Regions from separate parts of the Streptomyces sp. NBC_01268 genome, predicted to be linked through region 2. Evidence: riboswitches for the same ligand, from Rfam matches in the RefSeq annotation. Region 2 holds a riboswitch; the other holds the start of a gene.
The links. Region 2 has a riboswitch for glycine ahead of gcvT (glycine cleavage system aminomethyltransferase GcvT). Riboswitches for the same ligand answer to the same signal wherever they lie in the genome.
Positions count from the first base shown of each region.

Region 1 (4,410 bases), 4.4 Mb from region 2:
CCGAGCCTGCGCGGAAAGCCGGTGGTCGTGGGCGGCCTCGGGCCGCGCGGAGTGGTCGCGACGGCCTCGTACGAGGCGCGGCGCTTCGGGGTGCACTCGGCGATGCCCATGGCGCAGGCGCGACGGCTCGCGCCGAACGCGGCCTATCTCGTGCCCCGCTTCGCCTTCTACCGGGCGATCAGCGGGCAGGTCATGGAACTGCTCGGGCGGCTCTCACCGCTCGTCGAGCCGCTCAGCCTGGACGAGGCCTTCGTGGACCTGGAGGCCGGCGGTCTCGCCGACGACAGCGCGAGCGCGCGGGCGACGGGGGAGCGGCTGCGGCGGGACATCCTCGCGACGACCGGTCTGACCGGGTCGGTCGGTCTGGCCGGGTCCAAGATGCTCGCGAAGATCGCCTCGGAGGAGGCCAAGCCGGACGGGCTGATGCTGATCGAGCCCGGTACGGAGCGCGAGCTGATCGGGCCGCGTTCGGTGCGGATCATCCCCGGCGTCGGGCCGGCCACCGGGGAGCACCTGAGACGGGCCGGGATCAGCACCGTCACCGACGTGGTCGAGGCGGGCGAGGACGAGCTCGTACGGCTCCTCGGGCGGGCTCACGGGGGCTCGCTGTACCTGATGGCCCTCGGGCACGACGACCGGCCCGTGGTGGCCGAGCGGGACGCGAAATCGGTCTCCGTGGAGGACACCTTCGACGTCGACCTGCACGACCGGCTGCGGATCCGGCTGGAGGTGGAGCGGCTCGCGGAGCGGTGCGTCGCGCGGCTGCGGGATTCGGGGCACTCGGGGCGGACCATCGTCCTGAAGGTGCGGCGGTACGACTTCTCGACGCTCACGCGCTCCGAGACGCTGCGGGGGCCGACGGACGACCCCGTGGTGGTCAGGGAGGCCGCGGCGCGGCTCCTCGACCTCGTGGACACCACGGGCGGCGTGCGGCTACTGGGGGTCGGGGTGAGCGGGCTCGCCGACTACACCCAGGAGGACCTGTTCGCGCAGGCGGAGGCGGAGGCCCGGGCCGAGGCCGCCCCCGAGGCCGTCGCGGGCCCCGAGGCGGCCGAGCAGGCGCCCCCCACGGCCACCGAGACCACCGAGCGGCACTGGGCGCCGGGGCGGGACGTGCGGCACGCGGAGTACGGGGCCGGGTGGGTGCAGGGGAGCGGGGTCGGCCGGGTCACCGTGCGGTTCGAGGAGCCGGGGACGGTGGTGCCGGGGCGGGTGCGGACGTTCTCCGTGGACGATCCGGACCTGGAGCCCTCGGATCCGCTGCCGCTGGTGGAGGGGACCGGGACGGGAGCCGAGTGAAGCCCGGCCTGCGGCCGGGCTCGGCGGCTCCCACCCGCACCACCCGTGCGGGTGATGGCCCCAGGGGCGCGGGTGTTCCCGTAGCGGGCTCTACGCGTCGTCCTGGCCCGCCAGGCGGCCGAAGTCCCGGGGGGTGTCCTGGGGCGGGGGCGGGGGCGGGGGCGGGGGCGGGAGGGCGAGGCTGTAGTGGCGGTAGAGCTGGAGTTCCTGTTCGGGGGAGAGGTGGCGGCCCACGCCGAAATCGGGGGCGTCCTTGATGAGGGCCCGCTCGTACGGGATGTGGAGGCCGTCGCCCACCAGCTCGCTCGGCTCCAGGGGGACGAACGCGTCGCGGCTGAACAGGCCGGTGCGCACGGCAGCCCATTCGGGGACGCCCGTCGCGTCGTCCAGGTACACCTCGTCCACGGTCCCGATCTTGTGTCCGTTCCGGTCGAACGCCTTGCGGCCGATCAGGCTGCGCGGATCGATATCGGTCTGCACGGTCCCTCCAACTGGTCGCAACTGCTCTACACCCCTACGAAAGTGCACAACTGGGATGTCGGCCACTTGAGCGATGCCGGGCTCAACCGCGCTGGTAGGCTGGCTGTGGCTGACGACCCTGCGCGGGAGAGTCCTCCGAAGAAACCTTTCGGTGGCGCCGAAGGAGCAAATCCTCCCCGGAATCTCTCAGGCCCCTGTACCGCGCGGACGAGGTCACTCTGGAAAGCAGAGCGGGCGTCGACGGCATCCGCTCTCACCGACGGTGAAAGCCGGCCCCGCCGTTTGGCATGGCCGGTGAAGCTCTCAGGTTGACATGACAGAGGGGGAGGCCGTCCGGGCACCCGCGCCGTGGTGCCCCTCGCAGGTCGTGACGACCAGGAGGCCCCCGCAGCATGACCGCCAACCGCATTCCGCTCTCCGAGCTCGAGCAGGGCATTCCCTTCGAGCAGCGGCACATCGGGCCCGACACCGAGGCTCGGGCGAAGATGCTCGCCCAGGTCGGGTACGGCTCCCTCGACGAGCTGACGGCCGCGGCCGTGCCGGACGTCATCAAGAACGCCGAGGCGCTCGGCCTGCCGGGCGCCCGCACCGAGGCCGAGGTGCTGGCCGAGCTGCGTGAGCTCGCCGACCGCAACCAGGTGCTCGCCCCCATGATCGGTCTCGGTTACTACGGGACCTTCACGCCTCCGGTCATCCTCCGGAACGTCATGGAGAACCCGGCCTGGTACACCGCGTACACGCCGTACCAGCCCGAGATCTCCCAGGGCCGCCTGGAGGCCCTGCTGAACTTCCAGACCATGGTCGCCGACCTCACCGGTCTGCCCACCTCCGGCGCCTCGCTGCTCGACGAGGGCACCGCGGCCGCCGAGGCCATGGCGCTGTCCCGCCGCGTCGGCAAGGTCAAGAACGGCGTGTTCCTCATCGACGCCGACGCCCTGCCGCAGACCATCGCCGTCATCGAGACCCGCGCCGAGCCCACCGGGGTCGAGGTGGTCGTCGCCGACCTGTCGGCCGGCATCCCCGCCGAGATCGCCGAGCGCGGCGTCTTCGGCGTGCTGCTCCAGTACCCGGGTGCCTCCGGCGCCGTCCGGGACATCAAGCCGGTCATCGACCAGGCCCACGAGCTCGGCGCGATCGTCACCGTCGCCGCCGACCTGCTCGCGCTGACCCTGCTCGCCTCGCCCGGTTCGCTCGGCGCCGACATCGCCGTCGGCACCACCCAGCGCTTCGGCGTCCCCATGGGCTTCGGCGGCCCGCACGCCGGCTACATGGCGGTCCAGGACAAGCACGCCCGTTCGCTCCCCGGCCGCCTGGTCGGCGTCTCCGTGGACGCCGACGGCAACAAGGCGTACCGCCTGGCCCTGCAGACCCGCGAGCAGCACATCCGCCGCGAGAAGGCCACCAGCAACATCTGCACCGCCCAGGTGCTCCTCGCCGTCATGGCCGGCATGTACGCCGTCTACCACGGCCCCGAGGGCCTGAAGGGGATCGCGCGCCGTACCCACCGGTACGCCGCCATCCTCGCCGCCGGTCTGCGGGCGGGCGGCGTGGAGCTGGTCCAGGGTGCCTTCTTCGACACCCTCACCGCCCGGGTGCCGGGCCGCGCGGACGCCGTCGTCGCGGCCGCCCGTGAGGCCGGCGTCAACCTGTACCGCGTCGACGCGGACCTGGTCTCCCTGTCCTGTGACGAGACCACCACCCGCGCGCAGCTCGACGCCGTCTGGGGCGCCTTCGGCGTCACCGCCGACATCGACGCCCTGGACGCCGCCACCGCGGACGCGCTGCCCGTCGACGCGCTCCGCTCGGACGTGTTCCTGACCCACCCGGTCTTCCACGCGCACCGCTCCGAGACCTCGATGCTGCGCTACCTGCGCCGCCTCTCCGACCGCGACTACGCGCTCGACCGCGGCATGATCCCGCTCGGCTCCTGCACCATGAAGCTGAACGCGACCACCGAGATGGAGTCGGTGACCTGGCCCGAGTTCGGCCAGATGCACCCGTTCGCCCCGGTCGAGCAGGCCGGCGGCTACGTCACGCTCATCACCGAGCTGGAGGAGCGTCTCGCCGAGGTCACCGGCTACGACAAGGTCTCCATCCAGCCGAACGCCGGTTCGCAGGGCGAGCTGGCCGGTCTGCTGGCCGTCCGCGCGTACCACCGCGCCAACGGCGACCTGCAGCGCACCGTCTGCCTCATCCCGTCCTCCGCGCACGGCACCAACGCCGCCTCCGCCGTGATGGCCGGCATGAAGGTCGTCGTCGTCAAGACCGCCGACGACGGCGAGGTCGACGTCGCGGACCTGCGCGCCAAGATCGAGCAGTACCGCGACGAGCTGTCCGTGCTGATGATCACCTACCCGTCCACGCACGGTGTGTTCGAGGAGCACGTCGCCGACATCTGCGCCGAGGTGCACGAGGCCGGCGGTCAGGTGTACGTCGACGGCGCCAACCTCAACGCGCTGGTCGGCCTCGCCAAGCCGGGCAAGTTCGGCGGCGACGTCTCGCACCTGAACCTGCACAAGACCTTCTGCATCCCGCACGGCGGCGGCGGCCCGGGCGTCGGCCCGGTCGGCGTCCGCGCGCACCTCGCCCCGTACCTGCCGAACCACCCGCTCCAGCCCACCGCGGGCCCGG
Region 1 is NZ_CP108454.1:1,472,730-1,477,139, reverse strand. It holds gene OG309_RS06260 (DNA polymerase IV) at 1-1,299, shown strand, start outside; gene OG309_RS06255 (PRC-barrel domain-containing protein) at 1,390-1,779, opposite strand; glycine riboswitch at 1,893-1,991, shown strand; gene gcvP (aminomethyl-transferring glycine dehydrogenase) at 2,172-4,410, shown strand, end outside.
Region 1: it holds a riboswitch for glycine, as region 2 does, so the genes downstream of both, gcvP (aminomethyl-transferring glycine dehydrogenase) here and gcvT (glycine cleavage system aminomethyltransferase GcvT) in region 2, are expected to answer to the same signal.

Region 2 (4,410 bases):
CCCGGCCGAGGGCGCGGCCGAGGGCGTCGAGCGGCCCGTTGCGGTCGGCGTCGGGGGTGAGCAGCTGGACGCCGATGAAGAGGGCGGGTTCGGTGCCCTCGACGCTGGCGAGGACGCGGCGGGCGGTGGCGACGGTGCCGGTGGCCTCGAACTCGGCGGACGCGGCGGCGAGGAAGTCGACGGGGTCGTCCTGCCAGTCGGGCTCGAAGAGGCGGACGCGGCCGCCGCTGGCGGGCCCGTCGAGGGGGGTGCGGCCGGCCCGGCACAGTTCGGCGACGGCGGGCGGCGGCAGCGGGACGCCGACGGTGCCGCCGGGGTTCACGGCGATGCCGAGCTGCGGGGGCAGGCCGCGGGCGAAGTCGCGGGCGGGGGCGACGGTGAAGGACATGTGGTCGCCGACGCAGGCGAGGAACTGCTGCTCGGAGCTGAAGACGGGAACGAAGGCGTAGCCGTCTATCTCCAGGGTGGGCAGGTCGAGGTCGCTGCTGTCGGGGCTTCCGCCGTTGGGCAGCGGGACCCATACGGGGCTGCGCCCGAGCACCTCGACCAGGCGGCCGCCGGCCGAGGGGTTGCCGAGCGAGGCGGCCAGTACCTCTTCGAGCTCATTGCCCGGCCACGTCACGTCCACGGTCTCGTCTTCTCCCTCTCGGCACATGGTGCGGTTCAGCACCTTAACGGCGCGTCGGCGCCGCCGTGACCGAAAAAGGTGCGGAAAGACCGTGGAGTGCTTCACGCCACGTCGCGGAAGCCGATCTTCCGCAGGGCGTCGGCCGCGTCCCGGTCGAGCAGGGTGACCGAGGCGCAGCCCGGTGGCAGCCGGCCGGCCTCGGCGGTGCGCACGAGCCGGCCGACGGCGCGGCGGTGGCGGGCGAAGGCGTAGCCCGAGACGCCGCGGCCGCGGGCCAGCTGCCCTTCGCGGGCGGTCGCGGGCTCGACGTCGAGCAGGATCAGGTGCAGGGCGGTGCCGCGGCGCCTGGCCTCGCGGGCGAGCCAGCCGCGCACCCAGGACTGGGTGCCGCAGTCGTGGACGACGACGCTCGCGCCGGAGCGCAGGACGCGGCGGAGCCCCGCGTAGTGCGCGAGGCGGGCGAGCGGGCGGTAGACGGCGTACGGCAGGTAGCGGGGCAGCCGGGCCTCCCAGCGCTCGCGGGTGTGCTGGGAGTCGATGGCGCGGCCCTCGGCCGTGCGCCCCATGAGCGTCGACTTGCCGCTGCCGGGGAGTCCGGAGACGACCACGACGTCGCCCATGGCGAAGGCCAGGGCGCGGGGGCCCCGGCCGCCGCGGTCGCGCAGGTCGCGCAGCAGTCGGCCCCGGCGGGTCCGGGCGCGGGCGCGGGCTCCGGCGTGCTGCACGGGTATGCCCGCACCGGTGGCGTAGGCGCCGGCGCGCTGGACCGGCCGCATCGGCATCCTCGGCGGCATCTGCATCGCGTCGCTCCCCCTGGTAGGCCCTGCGGAGACCCTTGCCCACGAAGTGTAAAGAAAGGGTAATGAGACGCAAGCGATTTGCCGGGCCGAACCGCCGTGCAATGATGTGCGCGCAGGCGCTCGCACGAGCGTCCACAACCACATACCGGCCGCTCGAATCCGCGCGGGAGAGTTCCGGTCACGCACCGCAGTCACAGGGTGCGCCCGGGCGCCGAAGGAGCAAGTTCCTCCCTTGAATCTCTCAGGCCCCGTACCGCGTGGATGAGGCAGATCTGAAAAGCGGGCCGCGCCTGTCGCGACCCCACCCAAGGTGCAAGCCGAGGATGCCCTCGGTGAACCTCTCAGGTTCCATGACAGATGGGGAGGACCGTCCTCCGTCATGCATGTCGTGCCCCGCACGCCCTGGGACCCGGGAGCCACCCGATGAGCACTGCCCCCCGCCTGACCGCCCTCGATGCGCTGCATCGTTCGCTCGGCGCGACCATGACCGACTTCGCCGGCTGGGACATGCCGCTGCGCTACGGCAGCGAGCGCGACGAGCACAACGCCGTCCGTCACCAGGCCGGCCTCTTCGACCTCTCCCACATGGGCGAGATCACCGTCACGGGCCCGCAGGCCGTCGACCTTCTGGACTACGCCCTGGTCGGCAACATCTCCACGGTGGGCAACGGCCGCGCCCGCTACACGATGATCTGCCAGGAGGACGGCGGCATCCTCGACGACCTGATCGTCTACCGCCTGGGCGAGACCGAGTACATGGTCGTCGCCAACGCCTCCAACGCCCAGATCGTCCTGGACGCGCTCGTGGCCCGCGCCGAGGGCTTCGACGCCGAGGTCCGCGACGACCGCGAGGCCTACGCGCTGCTCGCCGTCCAGGGCCCGGAGTCCCCCGGCATCCTGAAGTCCCTCACCGACGCCGACCTGGACGGCCTGAAGTACTACGCCGGCCTGCCCGGAACCGTCGCCGGCGTCCCCGCGCTGATCGCCCGCACCGGCTACACCGGCGAGGACGGCTTCGAGCTGTTCCTGAAGCCCGAGCACGCCGAGGGCGTGTGGAAGGCGCTGACCGAGGCGGGAGCGGGCGTCGGCCTGATCCCCTGCGGCCTGTCCTGCCGGGACACGCTCCGCCTGGAGGCGGGCATGCCGCTCTACGGCCACGAGCTGACCACCGCGCTGACCCCCTTCGACGCGGGCCTCGGCCGGGTCGTCAAGTTCGAGAAGACCACCAACGAGGGCCGTTTCGTCGGCCGCGAGGCGCTGGAGAAGGCCGCCGAGCGCGCCGAGTCCGCCCCGCCGCGCAAGCTGGTCGGCCTGATCGCCGAGGGCCGCCGGGTCCCGCGCGCCGGCTTCGCCGTCGTCGCGAACGGGCAGGTCATCGGTGAGGTCACCTCCGGCGCCCCGTCGCCGACCCTGGGCAAGCCGATCGCCATGGCGTACGTGGACGCGGAGTTCGCCGCGCCCGGCACCGAGGGCGTCGGCGTCGACATCCGCGGCGCGCACGAGCCGTACGAGACCGTGGCGCTGCCGTTCTACAAGCGCCAGAAGTGACATGAAGGGACCCGAGTGACGCATTCGGGTCCGAGGAGTGACGTTTCCCTCACTCGGATGTCTCACTTCGTGTCTCATCACGCAAGACCCACGTTCATCAGTACTCCCTCGATCCAGGAGAATCAGGTCATGAGCAACCCCCAGCAGCTGCGCTACAGCAAGGAGCACGAGTGGCTGTCGGCCGTCGAGGACGGCGTCGCCACGATCGGCATCACGGAGCACGCCGCCAACGCGCTCGGTGACATCGTCTACGTGCAGCTCCCCGAGGTCGGCGACACGGTGACCGCGGGCGAGACCTGCGGCGAGCTGGAGTCCACCAAGTCCGTCAGCGACCTGTACGCCCCGGTGACCGGCGAGGTCGTCGAGGCCAACCAGGACGTCGTCGACGACCCGGCGCTCGTGAACTCCGCTCCGTTCGAGGGCGGCTGGCTGTTCAAGGTGCGCCTCGCGGGCGAGCCGGACGACCTGCTCAGCGCCGACGAGTACACCGCCTTCACCGCCGGCTAAACCGAGACCCCCAAGGGATCGATTCATGTCGCTTCTGAACACCCCTCTCCACGAGCTGGACCCCGACGTCGCCGCCGCCGTCGACGCCGAGCTCCGCCGCCAGCAGTCCACCCTCGAGATGATCGCCTCGGAGAACTTCGCTCCGGTCGCGGTCATGGAGGCCCAGGGCTCGGTCCTCACCAACAAGTACGCCGAGGGCTACCCCGGCCGCCGCTACTACGGCGGCTGCGAGCACGTCGACGTGGCCGAGCAGATCGCCATCGACCGGATCAAGGACCTGTTCGGCGCCGAGTACGCCAACGTGCAGCCCCACTCCGGTGCCTCCGCCAACCAGGCCGCCCTCTTCGCGATCGCCCAGCCGGGCGACACGATCCTCGGCCTGGACCTGGCGCACGGCGGTCACCTGACCCACGGCATGCGCCTGAACTTCTCCGGCAAGCAGTTCAACGTGGTCGCGTACCACGTCGACGAGGCCGGTCTGGTCGACATGGCCGAGGTCGAGCGCCTCGCCAAGGAGCACCGCCCCAAGGTGATCATCGCGGGCTGGTCCGCCTACCCGCGCCAGCTGGACTTCGCCGAGTTCCGCCGGATCGCCGACGAGGTCGAGGCCTACCTGTGGGTCGACATGGCCCACTTCGCGGGTCTGGTCGCCGCGGGTCTGCACCCGAACCCGGTCGAGTACGCGGACGTGGTCACCTCGACCACGCACAAGACGCTCGGCGGCCCGCGCGGCGGCATCATCCTGGCGAAGAAGGAGTTCGCCAAGAAGCTGAACTCCTCGGTCTTCCCCGGCTTCCAGGGCGGCCCCCTGGAGCACGTGATCGCGGCCAAGGCCGTCTCCTTCAAGGTCGCGGCCTCGGAGGAGTTCAAGGAGCGCCAGCAGCGCACCCTGGACGGCGCCCGCATCATCGCCGAGCGCCTGGTCCA
Region 2 is NZ_CP108454.1:5,854,041-5,858,450, reverse strand. It holds gene OG309_RS26545 (enhanced serine sensitivity protein SseB) at 1-655, opposite strand, end outside; gene OG309_RS26540 (AAA family ATPase) at 730-1,428, opposite strand; glycine riboswitch at 1,583-1,694, shown strand; gene gcvT (glycine cleavage system aminomethyltransferase GcvT) at 1,852-2,976, shown strand; gene gcvH (glycine cleavage system protein GcvH) at 3,106-3,483, shown strand; gene glyA (serine hydroxymethyltransferase) at 3,509-4,410, shown strand, end outside.